DNA from 4 places in the Rossellomorea yichunensis genome. Region 3 is predicted to be linked to each of the others. Evidence: riboswitches for the same ligand, from Rfam matches in the RefSeq annotation. Region 3 holds a riboswitch; each other region holds the start of a gene.

Region 1 (7,373 bases), on a different contig from region 3:
CTCTACCTGATGCCTATGAAGAAGCCGATGTTTCTTTTACCACCAAGCAGGGATTCCTTGAAAGGTCGAATGTCGATGCATCCCGAACAATGACGGATATGTTATCTGCGTACAGAGCCTTTGAAGCGAATCAGAAAGTCCTCCAGGCGTATGATCGAAGTATGGAAAAAGCAGCTAACGAAATCGGCCGTGTCAACTGATAGTTAAAGATTGTAAATGAATTTCGTCACTCAATACCTTATAATAGGGGGGAACACGTCATGAATCGAACAATGATTACAGCAACCAACACATTAGGTCAATTGCAGAAACAAATGGACATGATTGGTCATAATCTGTCGAACGCAGATACAAATGGATACAAGCGCCGGGAAGCGACATTCTCAGAGTTACTTGTGCAACAGGTGAACAATCAGCGTGTGGAAGAGTTTGAAACAGGCAGACTTACCCCTCTTGGAGTAAGGGAAGGCAGTGGTGCAAAGCTTTCACAATCTCAACTGATCCTGAATCAGGGTTCTTTGAAATCAACGGGTCGCTCGCTTGATTTTGCTTTAACCAGTGGGGGGCAGTTCTTTAAAGTCCTTGCTCAAGATGACAATTCAAGTGCCGTTCGCTATACGAGAGACGGAGCATTCTTTGTCAGTCCAACCGGGAATGGGGAAGCGATGCTCGTGAACGGAAGCGGATTACCGGTCCTGGATGAGAACGATAACTATATTACTTTTTCAGAAGACGCGTCTTCTTTCCAGTTAGGGGATAATGGAATCCTGACGGTTGCGGGTGCAGGCGGCGTAGAAGAGCAATTCAACCTGGGGATTGTCACGGTTGAAAAGTCTCAATTTCTACAGCAGTTTGGCGGCAATCTGTTAGGTTTTGCAGAGAACCTTAACGAACTCGGGGTTACGGAAGAAGAGGTCGTAACGAATATCGTTGGAGGAGCACGCTCTGATATTTCAATGGTTCAGAATTCATTAGAGTCCTCGAACGTTGATATCAGCAAAGAAATGACGGACATGCTGAATGTCCAACGATCATATCAATTTCAGGCCCGCTCGATCTCCCTTGCAGATCAAATGATGGGCCTTGTAAATGGGATACGCTAAAAGGAGTTAAATGCTATGAGTGAAAAAGAGCTACTACAAGAAGAAAAAATGACAAGAGAATCAGTAAAAACAGAAAAAAAAGCCAAGCAAAAGGACGAAACCAAGCCTGCTCGCTGGGTACGTGTCCGCATGCTGCCAATCTGGCTCAGAATCCTTCTGTTCATCCTCCTTCTTGCAGGAAGTCTCGTACTAGGTGCCATCATTGGCTTCGCAGGCATCGGAGACGGCAAAGCAGCCGACGTCTTCAAAGCAGAAACCTGGCAGCATATCATCGATATCGTAATGAAGAAATAACTTCTTGATAACTTCTTGAGGGACGGACCTCGAAATATTTAGCTTTTGGCAAAGAATCCTGGTATATCGGGGGTTCGTTGAGGATGGAGCTTTGTATTCGAAGTCCGTCCCTCTTTTTCAATTGTCGACAAAGTAGAGGGACGGACCTCAATTTTACGCTCATATTGAACAAGGAACCTTGATATAACGGGATTTAGTTTTTAAAGTTAGTCTGTTTTTGAGGTCCGTCCCTCTCCAGGCGTCCTCTCCTGTTGCTATTACACGCCCGGTTTCTGTACAATAAGGTGTACATACATATTGGTAGGAGGAATTATGAATGCTTGATATTAATGAGATTAAAGAGATTATTCCCCATCGTTATCCATTTTTGCTGGTGGATCGGATCCTTGAGGTGGAAGAAGGCAAGAAAGCGGTTGGGATTAAGAATGTGACGGCGAATGAGGAGTTTTTCAATGGGCATTTCCCTGATTATCCTGTTATGCCTGGTGTGTTGATTGTGGAGGCGCTTGCTCAGGTGGGTGCTGTTGCCATGCTGAAAGTGGAAGATAACCGTGGACGTCTAGCTTTCTTCACTGGCATTGATAAGTGTCGTTTCAAGCGTCAAGTAAAGCCGGGAGACCAGCTGAGACTTGAAGTCGAAATGATCCGTTTTAAAGGACCGATCGGTAAAGGAAAAGGCGTAGCGACGGTTGATGGTGAGGTTGCATGCGAATTAGAAATGATGTTCGCTTTAGGAGATAAACAATAAAAAATGTGCAAACTGGGCTTGTTGTGATTCGTTCACTTCATGCCCAGTTTTTTGATTCAACCCTTCGCATGCTTAAATTCAAATTAACCCAAAAAATTTTACTCAAAATGCAAGTAAATTTATTTTCAGGGAATGCTAACGAAAGACCAGAGTAACGGTCTTACATTAACTAACATACACGTTAGAAAGGAGTAATACATCATGAGCAAAAAATTACTTTCAATTCTTGGTGGATCAGCACTTGCTGCCATGCTTCTTGTAGGATGTAACGCAAATCAGGAGCCACCTCCGGAAGACGAGGCACCAACAGAAGAAGAAGTGCCGGAAGATGATGGCATGAACGAAGATAACGGGGACATGGGTGAAGAAAATCTCCCTGAAACAGAGGACCAAAACGAGCAAGGCGACAAAGATGCAGCGAAGGATAATAACACACCTGAAGAAGACGCTGTAGAAGATGATATGGATATGCAGGATCAGGATAAGAAGGACGAGTAATCACTTCAAAAGGCAGAGGCAGCTAAGTGTTGTCTCTGTTTTATTTTTTGAATCACATCACCCCAAAAATAGAGATGATGTAAGATGAAATTTCTAACCGGTTCCATTATTGAGATATTAGAAGACAAAAATGAAACATAATCTCCACACCAAAGGTTAACATTTTACTCAATTCTTTTAGCCTCAATAATATATCGTTCGGTTGAGGGACCAAGAATAGTAAAAGGGTAGCAAGTAGAAAGAGTCAGAATTTCCTCAGGACGTGTTGCCCGAATAACCGACGTGTCATTTTCATCTACAATATAAGTTTTAAAAATTTCATAGGAGTAAGTTCCGGTTGGCATAACGATGGAAAGGATATCTCCATGCTGGAGTTCACCAATGTTTCTAAATACCGTATCCCTGTGCCCGGCCAAAAAAATTTGATCCTTTTGTTCCGGTAGTGACGTTGATGAATAATGTCCTACCCCTTTCTTAAGTTCCTCCCCATCTGTTCCTTCAATAATTGCTACATCTCTTTCCAGTCTTGGAATCTGTAAAACCCCAATGACATCCCCTTTCTCAAAATGGTAATCGATTGAGGTATGAGAGGAACTAATTGGTTCTGAACTCTTATGTACTGAAGAATTTTCCATAATACTTGCTTTTGCTTTTACGAGAGCTTCATTTTCGGCTTCTTCGTTACTTTTCATCTGAAGGAATGAATATAGGATAAACGATAGTCCACTTGATAAAATGAAAATCCCTAAAATCAGAAAAACCTTCCTACTCATGATACTTCCTCCTTTTATACTGAAAAAAAGAAAGAAAATCGTGAAATTCCTCTTTTGTTAAGCCCTGGTGAATGGCCTTCTCAAGTGGTTCAACCCACTCCTCATCTAAAAAAACTTTATTCTTATCAGACGAAAGAATATTCTCTAGAGAAGTATCTAAAGTAAGAGCGATTTTTTTAAGAATCTTAATGGAGGGATTCTTTTGAATTCCTCTTTCAATAGAACTTATATATGATTTAGAAACATTTGAATGATGAGAAAGCTCGTTTATGGTTAACCCTTTTTGTTCACGAAGATCTTTAATCTTATCACCTACCATGTCGATAACTCCTTCACAATTCATTTAATTCATTATATAGAACAATTGTTATTTTATAAAGTACGAAATAAAGTGAATTTTAAAGGGATAAAGAGGAAAGTATCGATATCCACGTTGTTTGACGGGTATTTCAATATTTTTGAAGATTTTCTTTTCATAAGTAAAATCTTATAATTAGTTAAGGTGTTCTTTAAAAAGAACAAATCGCTGATTCTAGGAGATGAAATGAATGAATCAAAAGAGAATTGCCGTAATATTATTAATCCTATTTTTTATCTCTGGAATAATGAATCATAAAACGTATGCAAATGAAGTAGACATCATATTAATACCTAACGAAAAGTTCTTATTTAATATTTCAAATATGAAGCCGGGTGATTGGGCAGAGAGGGAATTGAGGGTTAAAAATGGCGGGGAGAAAGATTTTAACTACTCGATTCGCGTTGACAATAAACAATCTGACAGGAAATTATTTAACGAATTGGATTTGAAGGTGTATGAAGGTGATAAATCCATATTAATCTTTGATGATAAACTAAAAAATTTCACTGGGTTTAAACCAAAGCCATTAAAAAAAGGTGTAACTGACAGTCTATTTTTCCAGGTTGAAATGCCATATGAATTAGGGAATGAGTTTCAGCAAACATCAGCATATTTTGAAATGATCATTGTAGCAGCTGCTAATACATCCACTACTCCCGAGGATTCAGATGATCCGGTAAAGCAACCAGAAAGTAATGTTAAGCCGACCCCGGTGAACCCAGGAACAAATGATACCCAATTACCTGTAGCATCACAAGGCCCAAAGCTACCTAACACAGCAACCAACCTTTACCTGCTATTAACAGTAGGTCTTATATTAACTACAGTGGGATTGACAATAATATATGTAAATAAACGTTTATCAAATAAAAGAGAAACATAACCTGAATGAAGAGGTGACCTTATGTACAAAAAAATATGCAGACGATGTACAAGACCATCCTATAGCAGCACTGAAACAGGTGAATGGGTTTGTCCCACCTGTAAATTTGACATAACCGATCAGCCATTCTATGATTCTAGTAATTACCAAAATATTAATAAGAAAGTCCTTCCTCTTAGAAGGAAGTTAGAAGCATATAAAAATAGCATGAATTCGTAGTTTTTCGACAAACCTCAACATGCTCTTACACGATTTATTAATCCCAACATAATTATATTTTTGTAAATGTCAGATTATAGTTGAATGTGTAGGAAAAAAGTGTAAATAAAATAATCAGAATAGACAAAAAACAACAAAAACTCGGGTGGTTTATTAGTATAATCGAATTAGTTCGAAGGGAAGTCAGATAAAGGCAAACTTATTGAAAAATAAGGACGCAAAGTCACAGATCTAAGGTGGGAAAGTAGGCATATCTTCATAATCATCTTGAATATAATGAACAGAAAATAGATGAAGAAGGTGTGGTTATTTGAGAACTATGATGGCTGGATTGCCTGGAATACATATATGTATTTTGGGAGGGTATTTATATTGACAAATCGTGAACTTGATCTTGAATGGATGGAACTAATTAAACAAGCCTTAGACGCCGGAATTTCTAAATCAGAAATCAGAGAATTTCTTCAAAATCAGTCCCAGGAAGTGAAAGCAGAGTACAAAGTGATTTAATATAAATAAAGTCTTGCGAATCGATTCGCAAGACTTTATTTATTGCCTAATTTCCACTTATTAAATTCAATGAATTCCCTGAACTGCTCCTTGGTAATTCCAGAATCCATGGCTTCTTCTGCAATCTTAAGCCACTCATGATCGATATTTTGATCATCTGGTTGATCGTGTAAAAGAGCATCCATCGGAATCCCTAAGGCAGCTGAAACTTTTTCGAGAAATTGAATGGAAGGGTTTTGTTGAAGGTTACGCTCTATTGAACTCAAGTAAGACTTTGCGACACCGGCTTTATCAGCAAGCTCTGTCATGGACATGCGTTTTTCTTGTCTGTATTTCTTTACTCTTTCTCCAATCACAGGGAACACCTACCTAAGAACTTCATATAAGAAGTCACAATATTAAATACAATTATATCATAATGAATCATACGGATATTACATAATTTCGCATAATTAAACGCTCGGTTTTGCCGTTGCCGGAATCCTAGGCTTCGATACCATTTTCTCACGGAACTCCCGGATTAGTTCTTCGCCCGAATACCCTTTTTGCACCAAGTCATCAAGGAGTAATTCTGCATATTCATTCCTCTGTTTTTTCAATTTCCCCTCAAACATAATACTGATATGCTCATCCATCTCTTTAATACAACGGATTGTAGTCATGAAAGCAGCCGGGTCATTGGCCTTGTGGGAAATCACGACCTGGATTTCCAAGTCTTCCTTACGTTGCTGAGCCTCTTGAAAGAACTCGATATATTCATTCGACAAGTACGTTTCGACAAGCCAAGTACTTTGCCCATCTTCTTTATTAATAATCAGACCGTCCACAATCTCAAAGTCACGCAGTTCATCGTTCTCCACTACTTGCAGTGAAATAACTTTAAAGGTTTTCATGAACGAACATCTCCCATTTAAAGGTTTTATAAAATTATATCATAGTAGGAATTGTTTCCCTAACAAATTCCTCGATGAAAAAAAGGACGAAAGATGCAATTTTGTGATTTTGACCCTGATTTTGATCGAAAACCGGGAATTCTCCCTAGGCGAATTTCCGAAATTCAAGCCATTTTTGCCTCGAATTTCGGAAATCCACGATTTTACAAGATGCGACAGAAGATTGTAAGATGAAAACACCTTAAGAGAAAGGAGGAAAGAATTCATTGATCAACCAAGTGACCCTCGTTGGAAGGCTGACCAAGGATCCTGAAACAAGAAAAACATTGGAAGGGAAATCAGTACTAAACGCAACGATTGCCGTGAACAGGCACTATAAGAATCAACAAGGTCAAGTTGATACAGACTTCGTGCTCTGCACCATATGGAACAGGGCAGCAGACAACACGGAGAAATACTGCCGGAAAGGATCTGTCATTGGCGTCACCGGTCGAATCCAAACCCGTTATTTTGACAATGATCAAGGAAAACGTACGTATGTAACCGAAGTTGTCGCTGAAAATGTCCGATTTATGGACAGCAGGCGGGAAACCGCAGAAACCCCTGAGCCAAGCAAGAAAGAGCCTATCGAATTACCGTTTTAATATTTTTCGAAAGGGAGATGGAGTTGTGGCCACACTGCAAGATCTTGAACAAAGAATTGACAGAATGGAGAAGTTAACAGAAGACCTCATTAAAAAAGTAGCAAGAGCAAAAGTCGAAAATTTCTATTTATCTCAACGGGTGACAGCCCTTGAGCAAGGGTACGAATACCCCAATTCTGTTTTGAAATCCTCGTCATAAGTAAAACAACCTCACCCAGAATTCTTTCCATACGAACAATCCAACCAACCTTATAAGCAGCTGTCTCAAAATCCAATGGTCACCGCAACATGCCCCAAACATACCTCATTAGAAATATACATGTGTAGCAGTGAGTAAAGTAAGCAGTTGTTCCCCTTATTGTCTTCTTATAGAGTCGGTTTCCCTTTTGGGGAGCCGGCGTTTTTTTTGATTAATTAGTTTTTCTGGAGGAGGAAGATGATTCCGGT
Region 2 (7,373 bases), on a different contig from region 3:
GATCGGGTACCAGTCCTCCTGTAATGATCGTTCCGCCCAAGAACAGATGAAATAACCCCAGATGCACAAGGATGAGAAGCGTTTGAATAAATTGCTGCCCCCATATAATGAATAGTCGTGGTGCCAGATGTGGGAAAAGGTGCGTCCACAGCAAATGACGATTACTTCCCCCTAAGAGCTTCGCCGACAGAACAAAATCCTGTTTACCTAGTAACTTCAGTTCATTCCCTATTAAAACCGTCGTTAACGGCAGCACAAGAATCGTCAAGACGACAGCTTCAAAAACAAGTCTTTCAAAGATGGAGTGATCCCATCCTAAAACGGGCAATCCCCAAAGAACAGGTCTTAATAGAAGATATGCAATAAGACTTAAAGGTAAGAAATGAATGGAATCCACCATCCGATCAATCCAATTCTTCCTATTTTCTTTCAGATGAAAATGATAGGCTATTCCAAGATAGAATCCACCTATCACCCTTAGAGATGCGACAACCAGTGCAAAGAGGAGGGTATACTTTGCCCCGACAATCAGTTGGTCGAGGATGCTATACCCGAAGAAATCGGAGCCTAAGATCATCTCTCCAAAAGGCTTATGTGGAGGGGCACTGATGATACGTCCTTCATCGTTTTTCATAAACTGAATTTGTTTAATCGGATCTTCTTTCATCATTGGATAAAGGAAACTGAGAGCAATCAAGAGAAAGATGACACTAAACCCGATAGCAAACTTCCCATTATTCATATGCTGCCACCAAAGCCGTCTAATAGTAGAAAGCCAGCCCCAGATCTTCCATTCATTCCACTTCGTTTTATCCCTTTTATATTTGGTATGATCGACGCTTCCCTCCCGATTAATCCATAGATACACGCCTTGATACACAACGAAAAAAGGTGTGTAAATCATAATCAGGGAGATGGCTATGACCATAGGTCTGAAGTCTTGTACGATGTAATACGTTATTCCCCTCATATTGAAAATCGTCTCGATGATGAATAAACTAGATAGCATCCCCCATATGATCAGCTTTCCATGATAAAACAAGCTGGGAGAAATATTTTTCAATATGTGAGCAAAAAGGATCCTGCCTTTCGACATTCCTTTGCTTTGGGCAAACTCTACATGTGGCTTTAGCATTTCTTCTTCCGTAATAAAAAGGAGAATACGAAAGAAAGAGATCATGGGTATAATGGATAGTGTGATGATAGGAGCAAGAAAGATCTTTTCTTCCCCATACTCCGTGAAATTCATCAGTTCCACGCCAAAATATTTAATAACATAGACAATGAGCAGCTGGAGCATAAACGCAAACATTAAGTCAGGCACCGTCTCAAAGAGGTTTAATACTTTCTTTAGTGAAGACGTAACCCATCGGGGCATAAACACTGTGAAGATGGTAAGGATAAACGCTATTCCCAGGCCTAAGCCCAATGCTCCACCGATAATCTGTAAAGAATACAGATAAGGTCCCCAAAGCATGTCCAGAAAATCGACGGTTATCCCTTTATAGGAATAGCTCCAATTTTCACCGTCCAAAAATACAAACACGAACTTAAAAAACTCTTCCAAGAACCCGACAAAATTGTACAGGCCCCTCTCTTTAAATACTTCAGGAGCAATACTCACAGCTAAAATACCAATCAATCCGAGAATATAATAAAACATAAATTTCAGCGGAAATGTGAGAAGCCTCATACCTTGATCCCCTTTTTTCTCTTTTTCCTCAGTTTAATGGAAATGTTAAATATTTTCAATTTTATTTTAATTCGGACAATACCATAGCAGATGTCCACGAAAAAAGGTGACTCATACACTCCAGAGTCACCATTCTCATTTACGCTAATAGTCGACTCGGCCTTCCCAAGTAAAAGCCTTGTCCTATTGTAATCCCAATGTCCTTTGCCACTTGCATATCCTGTTTGGTTTCAATGCCTTCTAACACAATTAACGTATCCTTACCGTAGAATTGATTGAAAAAGGAAAGGAATCGTTGTTTCTTCTCATCTTGTGCCAGATTCAAAGCAAAATAGCGATCCAGTTTAATGACTTCCGGTTCATATTCAATGGATTTCTTGATAGAGGATGTCCCTTGACCAAAGTCATCAATCGCATACCAAACTCCGAATTCCTTAAGTTCTTTAAGTGACTCTTTTAATAATGGATTCTGCCAGAGTTCCTCCGCACTCGACTCATTAATCTCCAGCACAAGACGCCCCAATATATCAGGATGCTTCTTCATCAAGTCATAAAAATAGGTATGAAAGCTCGGGTGAAGAATCGTCGTGATATAAATATTAAGAAATAACTTACAGTTCTTCAGTCCATTCTCCGAAAAGCTTTCAAGAGCTTTTGAAATGGATAAGGTATCAAGCTTATATAAGATATTCGCTTTCATGGCAGACTGAAAAACACTTTCGGGATTTTCGTTATACTTGTTTCGTAACAGGCCCTCATATGCATAGAGGGTTTGATGCTCGCCCATTTCATATAAGGGCTGAAAATCATGATAAATATAATCGTTTTGAAAAATAGTAAAGATATTCATAGGACCCCTATACTCTCTATAGTTTATAAAAAAAACCACACAAAAACGTATTCCTACGTTCGTATGTGGCCGGTTGCGCTACTAGCTCCCCTAAATGTAAGCGCCCATCTATCATTTAGGTTCAAAGCTCCCATTAGAATTGTCAGTATATGATTTTCATCTCACAAGAAAAATATACCACAAACATAGTACTTATGGGTTATTTTTTAATTGATTATTAGAAAATTCTCAAAAATAATCATCTTGATACATAAGGATTGTCCTTTACCCAGAACCTCCACGGATAATCCCTGGCTTCTCCCGTGTTATCGATCCCGATTCGTTTTCCTTTCATAATCTCTTCAGGCCGGTATCCCTTTGAGATGATGAGAGGGGGTTCCAGGAAGTTGCCCCCGTAATCTTCCATGGTTATACCTAACGCTTTTGTCAGCTTTCCCGGCCCATTTGTCCAATTTTTTTTCACATGACCCGATCGTCTTCTTTCCATTAGCTCCAAGCCCTCAAGGGGTTCGACCGCTCTAATGAGAATCGCTTCGGGTTTTTCTTTTTCCCCGCTCACTACATTGACCAGACAGTGAGTATGCATAACATATGTATAGATCCTGCCAGCCTCATGAAACATGACTTCCGTCCGCTTCGTCCGTCTATTTCCATAGCTGTGAGCCGCTCGATCCGCTGGCCCTAGATACGCTTCCGTTTCCACAATATAACCTGAAGCTTTTCCCTCCTCCGTCTCTTTTACTAACACACATCCCAACAAAGACTTTGCAAGTTCCAAAGTGGGCTGTTGGAAAAACGAAAGAGGCATAGGGATATAATTCATGACTGTCACTTCCTTCAACCAAATAGTTCGTACATATATATGGTATACCCTATTAATTTAATCGTTAAATAACAGAAAATAGGTAACGTCTAAAGATTTTGTCTTATTTCAACAGTCCAGCCCTTAGCAACTCTAAAGGTATCGCTTCCATTTCCCGTCCATTCCTGCCCGTTGTGGTTTCCGCTTTACAGAGAGAGTTCCATATGGCTTCTTCTACGCTATCGACTGTCATTTCAAATAGTGTAGAGATAATCTGTCCGTCTTCTTTAATGAACGAGTACGGAATCGTGTTATCATTGGAAGGCTGATGTGGAATGCGGTGTGCAGTAGAAAATGCAAGAACAACATCACCACTCCCATGGGCTGCATACGAGCCCGTTCTAGAAAGGCCGAATGTAGCACGTTTTGCCAGTCGTTTAAGCTGCCTTTCATTTAGAGGTGCATCCGTCGCCAGGATGATCATGATTGACCCATCCGGTGTATGTTGATCCTCCCCGGAGTTAAGATTGGGAAGCCTTAGATCTTTCCTCTGACCGAAATTAGTTAATACGAGGGCTCCCACCGTATACTTCTCATCTCCAAAGGGATACTCCCTGGAACTCGTCCCAATACCACCTTTATACCCTAAACAAAGCATTCCCGTTCCCGCTCCGACGCACCCTTCATCGACAGGTCCCGATTGTGCATGAACAATGGCTTCCCGGGCATCTTCAGGCTTTACATGAAGACCGCGGATATCATTCAGAAACCCATCATTGCATTCTCCCACAACGACATTTACTGTCCCCGTTGTGTCTCCGATTTCAGGTGTTTCGTCCAGCATATATTGAACCGTCCCTTTTAACACATCCCCAACGGAAAGAGTATTCGTCAAGAGAATGGGACTTTCAAGTACACCAAGCTCCTCCATTTGAATCGTCCCGACTGTTTTTCCAAAGCCATTGATCACATGGCGGCCCGCGCATACTTTCTCACGGAACAGATTGCCCCCATGAGGTAAAATCGCCGTTACACCCGTTCGTATCACGGTATTGTCATGCTCATAGTGAAGGGTTTTATGTCCGACCTTCACTCCCTCAATATCGGTAATGCTGTTATATTTCCCACATGTATAGGAGCCGATACTTCCTCCCAATTCCCGTAATCGTTTCCGTTCCATTAATGAAAACCCCCTTCCCTTCTTTCTTATTAGTAACTATTCGGGTCAGGAGCTCAAAACCCCTTTTGAAACACAGAAGCAAACCCTATTTTTAACAGGATAATAATGACGGCAGGAGTACATATTAAAGACTGTTAATGCCTGATATAAAAGGTAATCAACAATATTGGAGGATCATACATGAAAAAACGCTTTCTTTCGATAACAGTCTGCGCCGTCATCCCGTTTATGCTGATGACTGCCTGTAACAATAACGATGCAAACGATAACCTGATGGATACACAAAACGTGAATTACGATCCTGTCACTTATGATAACGGTGGTAGAGATGAGATGGATGGAATGCAAGGTAACCAAACTCCCCTTCACCGTTTCATGGCTCCGATAGACCCAAATGGGGACTTACGTGAATTTACCCACCTAGACCCAGGGGAAAATGCGCCAGGTAATGAAGAAGCCCGTCAGCCGAATCAGCCTGCACAAGAACCGAATGCGGCACAACCGGAACCACCTGCAGATGGTCAGCCCAAACAGGATTCACAGGCATCCGATGCTAGTGGATTTGTGAAGCAGGTAGTTGATTTAACCAACCAGGAACGTAAGAAGAATGGACTTGGTGCCTTGAAGATGGATGGAGAGTTAGCGAATGTGGCAGAGATGAAATCAGAGGACATGAAGGAAAATGACTATTTCTCTCATACGTCTCCAACGTACGGATCTCCTTTTGAAATGATGGAGAACTTTGGGGTGGATTACTCCACGGCAGCGGAGAACATTGCCGTTGGACAAAAAACACCTGAATCTGTCGTCAACGCTTGGATGAACAGTCCAGGACACCGAAAAAATATTTTAAACAAACAAGTCACTCATATTGGCGTGGGAACAGCGAAGGATCCAAGCCAGGGAATCTATTGGACGCAGATGTTCATCGCAAAATAAAGGTTCAGACCGGTCACCTCTATGACCGGTTTTTCTATTACATAGCCTGCACCGAACTCGGCCTCTGGTCTGATTCAAAAATAATCCTATGGCTCATTGTGATGAACCGGCAGCTGCATTAAAATAAAACTATAAAATGGAAAAACAAGTCAAAGTGAGGGATATTAATGAAAAATGCTTTTGCCGTGATCATTGCACTGCTTGCACTTGGAACCCTATACGTCATCCTGAATGACAATACATCGTTATTTGCTAAAGAAAGTAAGTCAGGGGAACGCATCGGGGTAACGGACAGAATCGATCACATCGATCTTAAAATGGAAGGCAGCGACACAGAAGTCATCCCTGTGGATCAGAATGAAGTAAAGGTCGACATTGAAGGAAAAGGAGCGCTGACTTTAGCTAAAAAAGGCGACACCATTGAAGTGGCAGTAAAGCATAAATGGTATGAATGGATAGGATTCAACCGCAAATCAAACGTAACCGTGTACATTCCAAAAGAATATGATCGAAGCATGGAAATCAAGATTGGCTCAGGTAACCTGCAGTTTGCAGGAGAATCCGAAACGAATCGAATGAAGCTGGATGAGTTAACTGTAGAAATGGGTTCCGGAAACATGACTCTTGAAAACCTTGAGACGAATATATTTGAACATGACGGTTCTTCCGGAGACTTGGTCGTGAATGCTCTCTCAACAAAAGAAGGTAATGTAGACATCAGCTCCGGGGATGTGGAATTGTCGAATTACGAAGGTCCTTTGGAAAGTGACTTATCATCTGGTGAATTAACTGTCTCCATGGAAACACTAAAAGGAGACCTGAATTTTGATGTAAGCTCTGGAGGTGTCAACCTGGACCTGCCGGAAGACGCGAGCTTTAAGCTGAACGGAAAAGCAAGCAGCGGAGACATCTCCTGCAACCTGCCATTAAAGAATCAGAAGATAGAAGATGGCGATATTTCAGGTGTGGCCGGGTCTGGTAAATACAACATCAATGTTTCCGTATCCAGTGGGAATGTGGATATTTATTAAGGAAAAGAGTGTCAGGCCTGGCCTGACACTCTTTCTCTTATTTATGGTGAAAGGGGCATTTGCCCTCGATCGGTTCCACGTCGTCTCCAATGAAGTATTGCTTCCATTCACGGTGTTCAGGATCCCCATAATGGCTGATATTCGGGTGCTTCGGTAAGCCGTCCCACTTCTCGACCCGCTCCCTTACTTTCTCACGGGACATAATGCCACCCTTCGACGTTCCTTCCAACCCTTCAAAGATCCTTCTCGGCTGAAAGCCTAATACCAAGCTATTCCCAAGGTCTCTCGTCTTTCGCTGCTTATAAGCAGGAGCATTCCCAAACACGAAAAACGGCTCCCCGGCAAACGAAAACGCCCACAAATGATGATCCGGATCCTCCGGATAATCCTCTGGCCAAGACTCCTCATCCTCATCATGAAGAAACTGCAGAATCTTCCAGAAATACTCCCGGTAATGAGGGACGGACCTTTCCTCATCCTCCGGTTCAACAAACAAAAAGAATCCGTGACGAATCAGCCGCTCACCTTCTGGTACATCGAACAAGTCGATAAACTCTTTAATCGTCTCGGGAAGATGCTCCCAATTATCGTGACTTATATACGAATAGCGAAGCTCCCCTTTTTTCTCTCCGGTCATACCGAAGTAACAAGGGAACGTTCGATCTGTAACAACTTCATGAAAATTCTTATATTCTTCGATCACCCATTGAGGGACAAGTTCAGGGTTTTTCATATCTTCTTTTGTTAGCAATAAGCTTTCGGCTGCCATTTCCTCCACCTCACGATATTCAGATGGTATGCTTTTCCCGAAGAAAGACGGGTTAAAACAATTTCTGACAAGAAGTTAACGACTATCTGCAACATAATTAGCGCAATAA
Region 3 (7,373 bases):
GACAACGGCCATAAAAGAGACCATCTTAAAGAACAATCAATCCGTCGAGTGGTATCCGGAACATATGAAAGAAGGAAGATTTGGGAAATTCCTTGAAAATATGGTGGATTGGAACCTGGGAAGGAATCGTTATTGGGGAACACCACTAAACGTTTGGGTTTGCGGGGAATGTGATCATCAGTATGTCCCGGGAAGCATTCAGGATCTAAAAGAACATGCGATCAGGGGTTGGCAGGACAATCTTGAACTTCATAAACCATATGTCGATGAAGTCATCGTGGAATGTCCGTCCTGTTCCCATGAAATGAACAGGACGAAAGAAGTCATCGATGTCTGGTTTGACAGTGGTTCGATGCCGTTTGCACAGTATCATTATCCATTTGAAAACAAAGAGTTATTTGATCAACAATTCCCGGCAGATGTGATTGCCGAAGGAGTGGACCAAACGAGGGGCTGGTTCTACAGTCTGTTGACGGTTTCCTCCCTCTTCACAGGGAAAGCTCCATATAAGCGTGTTCTATCACTCGGGCACATACTGGATGAAGACGGACGTAAAATGTCTAAAAGTAAAGGGAATGTCATCAATCCAATGGATCTCGTTGAGAAGTTTGGGGCAGATGCTCTCAGATGGGCATTGCTTGCAGATAGTGCCCCTTGGAATAACAAACGCTTCTCAGAAAACGTCGTCAGCCAGGCAAAATCGAAACTGGTGGACACGCTGAATAACGTTCATTCCTTTTACACCCTGTATGCAGTGATCGATGGGTTCGATCCTCATAAACACGAGGCTGGAACCCCGTCTCTACTCGATCAGTGGATGTTATCACGACTGAATTCGGTTATCAAAAACGTAACGGACCATTTAGATCAATATGACTTTACCGCAGGAGCAAGAGAATTATCCATCCTGGTTGATCAGGTGAGTAATTGGTATATCCGCAGATCACGTGAACGCTTCTGGAGCGAAGGGTTGAATGAAGATAAATTGGCAGCATACCACACATTAAATCGAGTATTAGTCAGTGTAGGCCGGTTGCTGGCACCATTCACTCCGTTCATTGCAGAGGATATCCACAAAAACTTGACCAATGAAAGCGCCCATCTGGCTGATTTTCCTAAAGAAAATCAAGAAGACATCAATCCAGCATTGGAAACGGAAATGGATCGCGTCTTACAAGTAGTCGAACTTGCCCGATCTGCCCGTAATACGACGAATATCAAAACAAAGCAGCCTCTATCCAGGCTAACGGTAGTGGGAGAGATGGAAGATACGGAATTACTTAGGAAGTATGAATACATCATTCAAGATGAAATCAATGTAAAGAATGTACAATTGCAGGACCAAGCAGGAGATTCCGTGCAATATGAATTAAAGCTGAACTTCCCGACTGCCGGTCCGAAACTCGGTAAGCTCGTGGGCCTTGTGCAGAAACATTTACAATCGTTAGATCATGAAGAAGCAAGCAAGGTTGTAGAACAAGGGCATCTTGACTTTGAGTCTCCAACCGGGGAAAAGGTATCAGTCGAGAAAGATGATCTCATCGTTCATAAAAAAACACATAAAGGGTTGGAAATGGCTTCAAACACAACCTTCAGTGTTTTCCTGGATACAACTATCACAGAGGATTTGCGTAAAGAAGGGAAGGCCCGGGAGCTTGTTCGCGCCGTCCAGCAATACAGAAAAGAATTGAATCTTGCTGTGGAAGAGCGTGTGAATCTTGTCCTGGATGTTGATATATCAATGAAAGATGTTCTGGAGCAATTCGAAGATTTACTGCAAAGCAGCCTCTTAATTAAGAGCATGGTGTTTGAGAAAAGAGAAAGCATGAAGACAGTCGAGATTGATGGTGACTGCGTAAGGATATTTGTAGAAGTGTGATCAACATAACCATTTTAGGGCTTATCCGAGTTTGGGTAAGCCCTTATTTTGTCTTGAGAATATGGAGTGCTCAGAGATCAAATATTCTGAGCTTTTTCATGGCTGATTATATTGTGATCATCGTACCTACTTCTGATTATACCCTCGTTCTCCATACGGCTGCAGTTTCTCCAACCACTTTTCTTCCAACTCATCCAGAGCTTCTTTTTCAGTGACAAATGGATCATCATTCTTTTTCAGTTTTTCCAACAGCTCGAATGTAAAAGCGTCTTTCCCGTACTGGTTCCATTCGGTTTGTAACGCTTTGCTGGTGGTGAATCCATTGTTTTCGAGCATGAACTTGATCCCGTTCAGGGTCTTCAGGTTTTTCGTCCTTCCGATATAGATTTTATTGTTTTGCTGATTCAAGATTTGAAAGACACCTGCTTCAACCGGTGTTTCTTTATACTGTTGTTTTAACTCTCTTTTTCGATCCATGTTTAGACCTCCTGTTAGTTCTTTACTTCTTTAACCAGTACTTGCTTCCGTCTGATTTACGGTCTATAAACCCATATTCAATGAGATATCTTCTGATGAGCACATAATCGTCATAAATGCCTTTTAATATTTGATTTATTTCTTTTTCCTCGTACACTTCGTCTTTCTTTAACTGTTTCGAAATCTCACGAAGAATGACCAGCCTTTGCTTTTCCTTTGGGGGGAATTTCGTCAATGCACCGTCAGAGAAGTACTTCTTCACGATTTGATCCTGTTCGGTCTGTGTAATATTGTACCGTTCGTCCACCATGGTGGCTGTCTTATGAACATGGACAAACGTCGGGGCATTTTCATCTTTTTCTTTCAGCAATTCCATCATGGTCAGGAAGGTCTTGGCTTGACGCTCCTTTTCTTTTAAAGCAAACCGGTGATGCCGGATAGTGGACGCACTTCCGATATCCAGTTCTTCTTTGATTTCTTTATCATTTTTCCCTTGATAAAAGAGGGTCAATAAACGTTTTTGGTGCTCGGTCAGACCCGTGAGCTTTTTATCCATTCCAATTAAATAATCAAATACAGACAGGTGCGTACGTTCAATGTGAACACCCATATATTTTTCAGCGAGGTAAAATTTATCTTCGTAAGGATAGACCATGCCTTTTTCAATGATCTCTCCGCACATAAGACAAATAAAGGAATCTTCTTCTTCGATAAACCCCCTTTTCATTTCTTCCAAAGAGGCACTCCAAAACAAGTTGGAAAGCTCCATTCCTTAACACATCCTATTCTTTTTATCTTTAACGAATTAATTGTTACTATATAAACGTATTTAAAATATGTTTGTCAATTTATAAACATAATATAAAATTGTTTGTTATTTGTCAAATGGGGTGTTAATGTTCCTCCATTTAAAAGTCACCAAATAGATCGATCAGCAGACTTACCCAAAAATCCAATCACAGTCTGGACCAGATGCAACGGGCGTGGTATCTTCAGATTATCAAGGTATGTAATGGAACGGAGGCCGAAATGGATGAACGACGTGACGAACATTAAATGTGAAAACATAACAGATGATATCATTCAGGAATACCAACAAAAGGGCTATGAGTTGGTATTCCAAGAATATGTGATGGAACACTCCTTAACGGACATCCCTAAAATCGAAACACCATTTCCATTTATTTTCAAAAGTTGGTCACCATCATTGAAAGAGCCATTTTATGAAGTTTACGAGGCTTCATTCAAGGACCGTCCCGGTTTTCCAGGGTGGCCCAGGGAGAAGTGGGTGGAGTGGATATCGTCCGGTTCTGATTTTCTACCGGAACGGTCCTATATCGTAACTGTCAATGACCAGGCGGTAGGTTTCATTGCAACCGATCAGGAGACTGATACAATCGGGTATATCATTCAAGTGGGTGTGATTCCGGAGTGGAGGGGAAAAGGGATCGCTGTTGTATTGACTTGTAAATGCTTAGAAGACCTCCGACAAGATGGTATGCAATCCGTCGTCCTCCACGTGAATCAAAACAATCCCGGAGCCATAAAGCTTTATGAACGTATAGGATTCAAGACTGTCCGGAAAAGAGGCACGTTTGGAATGACATCTTAGAGTGTCTGCGCAAACCGGGACGGTTCTTACTCCACTTTTCGGGAATCTAGTAGAGACGGAACCGTCCCCACTGTATCCATAATTACCATCATCTATTTCTTCACCTATTTGTAGTCTAAATATATTTTTGAATGTGTCGATATATTAAATATATTAATTTAGATGCGATGAATGGTTATCTGTATGTGGGCGCTTGGATAATCGGGGAGCAACTAGCGCAACCGGCTAATTGAACTTTACTGTTTGATTAGCTTTTTTTTATTATTGAACGTTACTTTCTATGCCCAGAAACCTAAAGATGAATGAATAATGAAGTACATAAGCAAATGTTCAAAAGAAGGGGATACGTATATGAACCAATTAACTAGTTAGGCAAGCACCCAAGTTTTAGATATAAAGGATGTTCTATTAGCTCTTGAAACAAATTTGGCTATGATAGAGTTCTCCTTAGACAGAAAGGTAATTTGGGTAAATGATAACTTCGCCGATGCAATGAATTACCGGGTACAGGAAATGCAAGGGATGGATCACAAACAGTTCTGCACGATGGAATATAGCCAAAGCAAAGAATATACAGAGTTGTGGGACAACCTCCGGCAAGGGAAAAAATCTCAAGAAAAAATTGAAAGAGTTGATAGACAGGGAAACAAACTTTGGCTGGAAGCAACATATATTCCTATTTTAGATGGAAAGGGTTCTGTCCATGCAGTCCTGAAAATTGCCACAGACATTACAAAAAGGGAAACTACAACGATAGAGATCATTTCCAAATTAAAGAGCATGCCGAATAATCTAGTTAACTCAGTTATGGACAATTCTAATGAAAAAGTAGAAGCGTTAGAGTCTTTAAGGGAACAAATTAAATTAATTGATGAAACGTCGAAATCGATAAAAAATATTTCTTCTCAAACAAACTTGCTTTCTTTAAATGCGGCGATTGAAGCAGCCAGAGCGGGTGAACACGGAAGAGGATTTAATGTAGTAGCCCAGGAAGTGAGGAAGCTCTCTGTGAATGCTGATAATGCCATTAAAGAGGTTAATGCTAACATTGAAAATATTACAAATGAACTAATAAAAGTTAATCAAATTTCAGAAGACTTACAAAGAATTGTTACAGAATCTAAAAATGAAATTGATCAAACCATTAACAAGTTAGAAAACCTTACTACAAATAAAGAGTAAGTGTAGGTAGCGGGTGCTGTGTTACATATTAGGAGAATATAAAGAGCGTGTTCTGAACAACTATGGTTAAATAGGCTCTTTAAATGCAACCCATGCAAACCGGGGACGGTCGTAAGGGAAAGGTTAAGACGGAACCGTCCCCACTCTGTCTGCACGGTGATGGATTAAAGGGTTGGTGACTGACCCAATTTTAGATTTGGATTTTAATGATTTATTTAAGATGAACTAGCATTGTTCCAACTTGGGATAAATGCTTTTTTTATGAAGTGATATTCCTAATGGATTCTATTTCTTTTTATAAATTTATTTAAAACGTGACCGATTTATTTTCATTTGCGTCTAAGTGTATAAGAAAAGGGGGAACAGTTTTGGAGCAACAAGAATTAAATGAATGGTTTAATCAATATGGAGAGTCAATCCTGACTTACATACTTTTAATGGTACGAGACTATCAACAAGCAGAGGATTTAACACAGGAGACCTTTCTTAAAGCATATAGGCGTCAACAGCAATTTGAAGGGAAATCATCTGTGAAAACGTGGCTATTTGCTATTGCTCATAATGTAACAAAGGACTATTTTAGAAAGAAAAATCCGTTAAAACACTATCTGGGCTTAACAATGGAAGAGAAAGACTGCAAGCCGCTACCTGAACAAATCGTAGAAATGAATTTCGAATCTGAACAATTATATAGAGCCATTCAACAATTAAAAACTTCTTATAGGCATGTCATCATTTTAAGGAAGTTAAAAGAATTTTCAACAGCAGAAACAGCTATTGTTTTAAACTGGTCAGAAAGTAAAGTGAAAATGACGTTAAAAAGGGCGCTAGTTGAATTGAAGAAGGTATTGAGTAAAGGAGGGATAATCGATGAAATACTCTAATGATCAATTTAAAGAATTAGAAGACCAATTTAAGATAGCAGACAAATCGAAAGAACAACTTAGAAGTAAAATAATGAAGAGTACATATAAAAATAAAAAGAGCCATTTTAAAAAATATGGTTGGATTGCAGCAGCGTGTATGCTCTTTATTGTCATATCTCCGTTCTACTCAACGACGATGGCAAGTATTGTAGAGAAAGTGTTACCAATTTCTATCACTCCTAATGTGTCAGATGGACAACAGAATCCTGATTTAACATCTAAGCTCTTTAAATTAGTCGAAAAGGAAGGATACACTGTTAATTCCGTAGGGACAACACCATCTCCATTCACCATTGAAATTTCACTCGTTTTGAAAGAATCTACATTAAAGCAAGCAAAAGAAGACCTTGAATCTAAGATCACAAATTATCTATATGAAAATGGGTATGACGAGTACGAATTAAAGATTATCGAAGCACCTGAAGTTCCCAATAATGAGCGAGGCGAAGATTCTAAAAAACTTTATGACCAGGTACGGGAGATTGTGAAGGAAGTATTCGCATCCTATGGATATGCCGAAGAGGCAGAGTATGAGTTAGCGGGAATTAAGGGAACTGACGCTACAACAATCGTCACAATTGATATGCCCGACCATATTGAAGAGTCAAAGGAAATTATTGCAGATATTGAAAAAGAAATAGAATTACAAAATTTAGATGTGAAAGGTATTGAGGTGGATACTTTCAACTTAGAACATCGTCAGCAAGATAATCGTTGGTCCTTTATTTCATCTGATATATATGACGCAATGGCAGGGAAATCGACTTATCAATTGGCAGGACTATCGTACAATGTGAAGAAAGGACACTCTTATGTATGGATAAAAACGGATTTGGATGAACCACTTTCTCAAGAACATATTGAAGAAATTGAAAAAGCAGTACAAGAATATTTAGCTTTACCAGAAACGAAAGAGCAAATTCGTAATGACGAGTATACCATTCAATTCTTATTAAAGAATGGAGAATCATTTGTGGAAATCACAAGCTGAAATTGAGGTCAGACCCTCTGAGCGAAGGTGGCATGTAGGGATAGTGGAATTAGATTCAACAGTAAGGGGTTGGAGTTCCCTAGCTTCTTCAGTCACCGGTGTAAGGGTAACAATCTTTAATGCCCTGAATCTTTGAGGATGCGGCTCGATAGATTCAGGGCTTCCTATATTTATAAAGAGATAATAGAAACTTTCGAATTTACTTATAAATATACATTCAGTTGTTTAATTTTCTAACTGCTTTTCAAGATTCTTATCGAGTACGAATACCTCCATACGCTCTCCCATTTTCGTACTGATGTCACT
Region 4 (7,373 bases), on a different contig from region 3:
GAGAGACGTCGTGGGCAGGCACTTAATCCGCGGAAAGAGAAGTTGTTAGAGTATTTGTTTGTTGTGATTGGGTCAACGATCGTTGCCCTTGCGTTTAATGTGTTTTTACTGCCGAATGAGGTGGCTTCAGGAGGGGTGAGCGGGATATCAACCATCCTGAAAGGTCTGTTTGATTGGAAGCCTGCCTTTGTTCAGTGGGCATTTAATATTCCGTTGTTCATTGCAGGATTAATTTTTCTGGGCCTTCAATTTGGTGTGAAAACAGCCATCGGTACGGTTTTCCTGCCGCTGGTAGTATTTTTAACAGAAGACTGGAAGCCGTGGACGGAAGATCCCCTGCTGGGTGCTTTATTCGGTGGGATTGGTGTAGGACTGGGATTGGGAATCGTCTTCCGAGGTAAAGCATCTACAGGAGGGACGGACCTTGCAGCCCAGATTGTAAACAAATTCACCGGATTGTCCCTGGGAACATGTGTCGCGCTTATCGATGGAATGATTGTTCTTTCTGCTGCGATCGTGTTTGACATCGAACGTGGTTTATATGCACTCATCGGCCTCTATGTGACAAGTAAAACGATTGATTTAGTCCAGGTCGGCATCAGCCGTTCAAAAATGGCACTGATCATTACAAACAGACAGGAAGAAGTTCGTGAAGGAATCCTGAATAAAATTGATCGTGGTGTGACAAAACTATCTGCATACGGTGGTTATACGGACGATGAGCGCCCGATCCTTATGTGTGTGGTCGATCAAACAGAATTCACAAAACTGAAACAACTGGTCAAAACCATTGACCCCTCTGCTTTCGTCGTCACAATGGACGCTTCAGAGGTGTTAGGTGAAGGTTTCAAACGGGTTTAACCTTGGTATAATTAAGTAATAGAGGGACGGACCTCGATACATCCCGTACCTCTTAAAATGTTTTCCTAGGGGGATAAAAAATGAAGAAAAAGCTACTTGGTATTGTATTTGGCGCTTCATTGGTACTTGCAGCCTGCGGTGGTGGCGGCGGTGAAGAAAGTACAGAAACAAGCTCCGGCGGAGTAGACCCTGAAAAAATCGTAAACAATAAATGCACCAGCTGTCATGGTGGAAACCTTGAAGGCGGAATGGGGCCAGCACTTAATAAAATCGGTGCTGAATTAAACAAAGATCAAATCTTGGAAGTCATTCAAAATGGTAAAGGTCAAATGCCTGCAGGACTCATAAAAGGTGAAGAAGCAGAAGCCGTGGCAGAATGGTTGGCGAATAAAAAGTAAGTAAGGAAGAAGAGTCCGGAACTGAGGATTCTTCTTTTTTGATTTATCTTCAAGCTTTCTCCTTTCCCTTCTTTAAAAATATGTTACAAAAGGAAATCTAATAAATATATTAAGAAATCAGCAATTGAACCGCAAATAATTATAACCTAGTAACTTACTGAGATTAGCACCCCCCTAAGGTTTACCCTCCTCTTATTATCAAACTTTTTTACTTGCTTATAGTACCAGGTAATAGATAAAAATACCTATGTTTATAACGGAAAATAGGTATAACTGACAATAAAAAAGGTAAAATATACACATTATTTCAATCTTTGAAACGTAAATGTAATAATTTTTTTCCTTAACAACATACAAAGTGATGTTATAATAATTTTCGGGAGAGCAATTCGAGGTTTTTCGCCATTTCATGTCTAATTATGGTAAAGACGTCGTTGTGTTCAAACCATGTACATATGTCGATAACAGCCAAGAGGGTAACTACATAATACAAATTAGGTGATTTTAAAATGATAGAAATGAAAGACGTGTATAAGCAGTACAGCAACGGTGTCATGGCTGCCAATGGCTTTAACGTCCACATTAAGCAAGGTGAGTTTGTGTATGTTGTGGGTCCAAGTGGCGCCGGGAAATCTACATTCATCAAGATGATGTACCGTGAAGAGAAGCCTTCTAAAGGCGATATCATCGTAAATGGTATTAATCTTGCAAAATTAAAAAATAGTAGAGTTCCATACTTAAGAAGAAACGTTGGAGTCGTGTTTCAGGATTTTAAGTTGTTACCAACTCTTACAATCTATGAAAACATTGCCTTTGCACTTGAAGTAATAGAAGAACATCCAAAGCAAATAAAGAAGAGAGTCATGGAAGTACTGGATCTGGTAGGGTTGAAGCATAAAGCAAGAATGCTTCCGAATGAATTGTCAGGCGGAGAGCAGCAGCGTGTATCGATCGCACGATCCATCGTGAATACGCCGAAACTTGTGATTGCCGACGAGCCTACGGGTAACCTCGATCCGGAAACATCCTGGGATATCATGAACATCTTAGAAGATATCAGCAATCGTGGAACAACGGTGATCATGGCTACTCATAATCGTGAAATCGTAAATACCATCAAGCATCGGGTAATTGCCATCGAGAATGGCCGAATTGTTCGTGACGAACAGCGAGGTGATTACGGTTATGAAAGCTAGGACGTATGGTCGACATCTAAGAGAAAGCTTCAAAAGTATCGGACGTAATGGCTGGATGACATTCGCATCCGTGAGTGCCGTTACTGTAACCCTGCTACTTGTTGGTGTGTTTATGGTACTTATGCTAAACATGAACAAGGTTGCAACCGATATTGAGAAAGACGTTGAAGTACGCGTACTACTTGAGATCGGTACTGAAAAAGCTCAAGTAGAAGAAATAGATAAGAAGATCAACCAAATTAGTGGAGTGGAATCCGTAGAATATTCTTCTAAAGAAGAAGAACTTCAGAATCTGGTAAAGGATTTAGGAGACGATTTCAGGTTATTTGAACAGGATAATCCATTATACGATGTATTTATCGTAAAAGCGGAAGATCCCCGTGATACTGGGAAAATCGCTGCTGAAGTCAGCAAGTATGAAGGTGTGAACGAAGCACTTTATGGTGAAGCGAAGATTGAAAGATTATTTAATGTACTGGAAATGAGTCGTAACGTTGGATTAGTGTTAATCATCGGTCTATTGTTTACCGCCATGTTCCTCATCTCAAATACAATTAAAATCACCATTGTCGCCAGAAGAAGGGAAATCGAGATAATGAAACTCGTGGGTGCAACCAACTGGTTTGTACGCTGGCCATTCATTCTAGAAGGATTATGGCTTGGAATTTTAGGTTCTATTATCCCGATCGCTCTTGTCACAACAGGTTACTACTATGCTTATGAATTTATTAAACCAAAACTACAAAACCATTTTATTCAGATATTAGATTTTACCCCCTTTATCTATCAAGTAAACGGATTGATTCTATTAATGGGTTGCTTGATCGGGGCTTGGGGAAGCTTTATGTCTGTTCGTAAATTCTTAAAAGTGTAAAATTTGATAGGTTGATAGAAGCTGAAAGGAGCATGCCGCTTGAACAAGAAGTATTTCGTATCATTATCAATTGCAGCAGCATTAACAATCGGGAGTCTACCAACGTTAGGAACAACTGCTAACGCTCATTCCCATTCTGTGGAGGAATTACAAAAGCAGCAAGAAGACATTTCTTCCAAAAAAGAGGAGATCAATGGCAAGATTGATGAAAAAAAATCTCAAATCAATCAAAATATCAATAAACAACAAGAAATCCAATCACAAATTGCTGAAATCAGTACAAAATTAAAAGATACTGAAACAAAGATTACCGAGAAAACAAAAGAGATTGACGAAACAACTGCAGAAATCAATAAACTTAAAGAAGAAATTGAAGTTCTAAAGCAAAAGATAGAAGAGCGTAACGAATTATTAAAAGAACGTGCCCGTGCGATCCAGGAAAAAGGCGGCTCTGCAAATTATCTTGATGTACTACTTGGCGCGGACAGTTTCGGTGACTTCATCAACCGTGTAACAGCAGTTAATACAATCGTAAGTGCAGATAAGAAGATCATGGACGAACAAAAACGTGATCAGGCTGAATTAGAAAAGAAACAAGAAGAAGTAGAAGGCAAGCTTGCAGATTTAGAATCTACTAAAGCAAGTTTAGAGTCTCTGAAAAAAGATCTTGATAGCCAAAAAGCTAAAAAAGCGGATTTATTCAAGCAATTAGAAGCACAGCAGGCTTCTCTTGAAGTGGAGAAAAAAGACCTTCAACAAGAATCTGATGAGCTTTCTAAAATGGAACACCAGCTTGAAGGTGAAATCCAGGCTGAACAAGCACGTTTAGCAGAACTTGCACGCCAGCGTGAAATCGAACGCAAGCGTCAAGCGGAAGCTGAAGCGGCAAAACGTGCAGCAGCACAACAACAAGCAACAACGAGCAGCAATAGCGGCGGTGGTTCTTCATCGACGCCTACTGATACAGCTCCAAGTGCACCAGTGAGTGCCGGTGCTTGGACAGCCCCAGCTTCTGGAACGATTACAACGAACTTTGGCTGGGATGTATTAAACGGTAAGAAACGTTTCCACTATGGTACGGATATCGCGGCAAGAGGCAGTGTTCCGATCTCAGCAGCAGCTGATGGATATGTCATCAAAAGCCACTATAGCTCAAGCTATGGAAATGTAGTATACATCACTCACTCAATCAATGGTCAAACGTTCACAACGGTTTATGCCCACATGTCTTCTTCATCAGTGAGTCAGGGACAAGCAGTGAACAAAGGTGACAGAATCGGTTACATGGGTAACACAGGATACTCTTTCGGACAGCATTTACACTTTGAATTACATGCAGGTTCTTGGAATGCATCTAAATCAAATGCTGTAAACCCGCGTCAATATATCAACTTTTAATTAGAAAACCCCGCCATGTGCGGGGTTTCTTTTATTGGAAATCTATTATTTAATCTTCATTACATTAAGATGTAAGGAAATGGAATGGAATATTATTCTCCTGCCTGTTTTCTTATCTTTTTCCTTCTAGTATAATGACAACTATATTACCTAAATATTAAAACAAATGATTTGTATAGTCCTTCGAAAAGGCAAACTAATTGAAAGATTAGGACGCAAAACCACGGGTCTTCTATTTTTTATAAGAAAATAATGATCGCCGGGTTACCGAAAACAATGGATTACAATGAATACTAATTAGGACGTTTTATTAGTATCATTTTACCTGCCATTTTGGTGGGGTTTTTTAATCTATATGTCCAGTATAGTAGGATTTGAATCTGTAGTAAGGATGATGATGTTGGAATTGACTGAATTAAAAAGGGAATTAAGAAGTTTTTGCAGAAGGAACCGTACCGCATTAAAGTATACGCATGTTGGGGAACTTTCAGCGGAAGAAATAAGTGAAATGCTTATCCGGAATCTGGGTGCTGAAGAAGTTAAGAGAATTCTAGCTGATATTGATATAATCAATAGCCGCAGGGGAGATACAGTTAAATATTTTATGCTTATTTTAGAGGGACTGAAAGCAGCATAAGAATACATAAAAACCGAATGCCGGTCTTAAATGGCATTCGGTTTTATTTATCTTTTAAAAGGATTGGGTTCTCTCCCATAGGTTATAGGCAAATATCGGTGCAAAAAGAAAAAAAGTATGGTTTAATAACCATATGCTTTTTAAAACGTAATCATTACGATTAACATAAGGAGTGAATCATATTGGCTAAGAAATCAAAGGTAGTAAAAGAGAAGAAGCGTCAGGAACTTGTTCAGAAATATGCAGATTTGCGCAGGGAGTTAAAGGAGAAGGGTGATTATGAAGAGTTAAGAAAGCTGCCGAGGGATTCCTCACCGACACGATTAAACAGTCGCTGTGAAGTGACAGGGAGACCGAGGGGGTATCTCCGTAAATTTAAAATGTCCCGTATCGCTTTTAGGGAGTTTGCTCATAAAGGGCAAATACCAGGTGTCAAAAAATCAAGCTGGTAATCCACGAAACTATAAGGAGGAATAAGAATGAAGAAAGAACTTCATCCAGAGTATCAACAGGTGGTATTTATGGACACGAATAGCGGTTTTTCCTTTTTAACAGGATCTACTAAAACTTCCAATGAAACGATTGAGTGGGAAGACGGGAACACATATCCCTTATTGAAAGTGGAGGTAAGTTCAGACACGCATCCATTTTATACAGGACGACAGAAGTTCTCAGATCGTGGAGGCCGTGCAGAACGCTTCTTGAGAAAATACAACATGAATTAGTGCATGTGTGGCTGTCAGAAAGAATATGTTATGGTATAGACCCATGCCGAGGTGACTATGATGAACGAACACTTAATGGAAATTGTCGCAAGGGATATTGTTGAAGGCTTGCCAAAGGAAAAAAGGGCCATCTATCAATATGTGGTCGGTCTTGAAGATGAATTGGCGAGACGGTCGGAGACTTCAGAGGAATTCATGGCATTACTTGTTAAGCATGCTCCTCATCAACAGGCAGCCTCTTATTTTAACATGAGCTTTGGAGAGTTGATGAAACGGATGAGGGATATTGAGCAAGAGATTAATACGAAATTAGATCAGAAGCTGAAGCATGCTACATGGATTGATTATACAGACACCATACGGTCGATGAAAGGATCAGGAGCAATAAATACAAGCTACTTCTTCTTCTCCATGGATCATGCTTATACTAAATAAAAAGAAGCCGTATTGAGTTTAAATCGTAATTATTCCGTTGTATGGGAATTTCTTAGTGAGAATACCGGATATAAATGAATAAGTGATTTTCGTTAAAGAAAATCAACAGAGAAAAAACCCTACTAAACTCAAATGAAGGAACAAAGGACTCTCCCATCAAGGAGAGTCCTTTTATTGTTCATATTTTTGACACCCATTACTCCACGCTATCTGTAATAATTTTTATATAGGTTACACTATGAGTTAAATAACTTGCTTGTACATTTAAAATTTAAGATACTAATACATAATAGGGTATTATCGCTGAACGGAGGAACCCCGATGACCGGAGATTTATATGAACATCACAAAGCTTCAAAGCTCCTCGATCCAAAACGTCAAGAGCTCGTGCCAGTGGACAAAGTACTCGAACTTCTCAAACTTAATAAAGACGATATCGTCGCCGATTTAGGCTGTGGCAATGGCTACCTGACTCTTCCAATTGCCAAAATGGTTGAAACAAAGGTTCAGGCGGTAGATCTGCAACAGGAAATGCTGGAGTATTTGAAACACCGTGCCACTGAAGAGAGTGTAGATAATATTATTTATGAGAAATCTTCCCTTGAATACCTCAGCTTCAACAAAGGTACTTTGGATAAAATCGTATCCGCATTCGTCTTACACGAAGTTCCCGACTTGATCAAAGTATTTCAGGATTTACACGATATGCTGAAGGAAGATGGAATATGGCTGATCCTGGATTGGGAAAAGGTAGAATCAGAAATGGGACCGCCATTAGATCATCGGATTTCTTCCAGTGATCTCGATCGACAGCTCCAATCATCCGGATTCCATACAATTATAGGTCAC

What was found. A riboswitch is a leader RNA that binds a small molecule or an ion and turns the genes downstream of it on or off. The one in region 3 is predicted to bind cyclic di-GMP.
Region 1: it holds a riboswitch for cyclic di-GMP, as region 3 does, so the genes downstream of both, RSX31_RS17435 (anti-repressor SinI family protein) here and RSX31_RS08710 (methyl-accepting chemotaxis protein) in region 3, are expected to answer to the same signal.
Region 2: it holds a riboswitch for cyclic di-GMP, as region 3 does, so the genes downstream of both, RSX31_RS21310 (EAL domain-containing protein) here and RSX31_RS08710 (methyl-accepting chemotaxis protein) in region 3, are expected to answer to the same signal.
Region 4: it holds a riboswitch for cyclic di-GMP, as region 3 does, so the genes downstream of both, RSX31_RS15735 (hypothetical protein) here and RSX31_RS08710 (methyl-accepting chemotaxis protein) in region 3, are expected to answer to the same signal.

What each region holds. Positions count from the first base shown of each region.
Region 1 is NZ_JAVYAD010000006.1:223,787-231,159, forward strand. Features, by position in the region: gene RSX31_RS17395 (flagellar hook-basal body protein) at 1-200, shown strand, start outside; gene RSX31_RS17400 (flagellar hook-basal body protein) at 261-1,103, shown strand; gene RSX31_RS17405 (DNA-directed RNA polymerase subunit beta) at 1,119-1,397, shown strand; gene fabZ (3-hydroxyacyl-ACP dehydratase FabZ) at 1,714-2,145, shown strand; gene RSX31_RS17415 (hypothetical protein) at 2,347-2,643, shown strand; gene RSX31_RS17420 (class D sortase) at 2,808-3,416, opposite strand; gene RSX31_RS17425 (helix-turn-helix domain-containing protein) at 3,409-3,735, opposite strand; gene RSX31_RS17430 (LPXTG cell wall anchor domain-containing protein) at 3,965-4,660, shown strand; cyclic di-GMP riboswitch class I at 5,062-5,218, shown strand; gene RSX31_RS17435 (anti-repressor SinI family protein) at 5,252-5,389, shown strand; gene RSX31_RS17440 (helix-turn-helix domain-containing protein) at 5,425-5,745, opposite strand; gene RSX31_RS17445 (YwpF-like family protein) at 5,842-6,282, opposite strand; gene RSX31_RS17450 (single-stranded DNA-binding protein) at 6,549-6,926, shown strand; gene RSX31_RS17455 (hypothetical protein) at 6,952-7,125, shown strand.
Region 2 is NZ_JAVYAD010000010.1:16,210-23,582, reverse strand. Features, by position in the region: gene RSX31_RS21315 (ABC transporter permease subunit) at 1-1,693, opposite strand, end outside; gene RSX31_RS21310 (EAL domain-containing protein) at 1,833-2,543, opposite strand; cyclic di-GMP riboswitch class II at 2,602-2,682, opposite strand; gene RSX31_RS21305 (DNA-3-methyladenine glycosylase) at 2,782-3,366, opposite strand; gene RSX31_RS21300 (DmpA family aminopeptidase) at 3,470-4,525, opposite strand; gene RSX31_RS21295 (CAP domain-containing protein) at 4,706-5,464, shown strand; gene liaG (LiaG family protein) at 5,632-6,495, shown strand; gene RSX31_RS21285 (YqcI/YcgG family protein) at 6,533-7,264, opposite strand.
Region 3 is NZ_JAVYAD010000003.1:170,135-177,507, forward strand. Features, by position in the region: gene ileS (isoleucine--tRNA ligase) at 1-1,879, shown strand, start outside; gene RSX31_RS08695 (GIY-YIG nuclease family protein) at 2,006-2,356, opposite strand; gene RSX31_RS08700 (DUF2087 domain-containing protein) at 2,379-3,125, opposite strand; gene RSX31_RS08705 (GNAT family N-acetyltransferase) at 3,390-3,968, shown strand; cyclic di-GMP riboswitch class II at 4,120-4,204, shown strand; gene RSX31_RS08710 (methyl-accepting chemotaxis protein) at 4,395-5,150, shown strand; gene RSX31_RS08715 (RNA polymerase sigma factor) at 5,519-6,034, shown strand; gene RSX31_RS08720 (DUF4030 domain-containing protein) at 6,021-7,067, shown strand; gene RSX31_RS08725 (DUF2294 domain-containing protein) at 7,293-7,373, opposite strand, start outside.
Region 4 is NZ_JAVYAD010000005.1:367,790-375,162, reverse strand. Features, by position in the region: gene RSX31_RS15760 (YitT family protein) at 1-861, shown strand, start outside; gene cccB (cytochrome c551) at 942-1,259, shown strand; gene ftsE (cell division ATP-binding protein FtsE) at 1,769-2,455, shown strand; gene ftsX (permease-like cell division protein FtsX) at 2,445-3,329, shown strand; gene RSX31_RS15740 (murein hydrolase activator EnvC family protein) at 3,369-4,727, shown strand; cyclic di-GMP riboswitch class I at 4,908-4,999, shown strand; gene RSX31_RS15735 (hypothetical protein) at 5,083-5,364, shown strand; gene rpsN (30S ribosomal protein S14) at 5,547-5,816, shown strand; gene RSX31_RS15725 (type B 50S ribosomal protein L31) at 5,844-6,089, shown strand; gene RSX31_RS15720 (hypothetical protein) at 6,150-6,524, shown strand; gene RSX31_RS15715 (class I SAM-dependent methyltransferase) at 6,846-7,373, shown strand, end outside.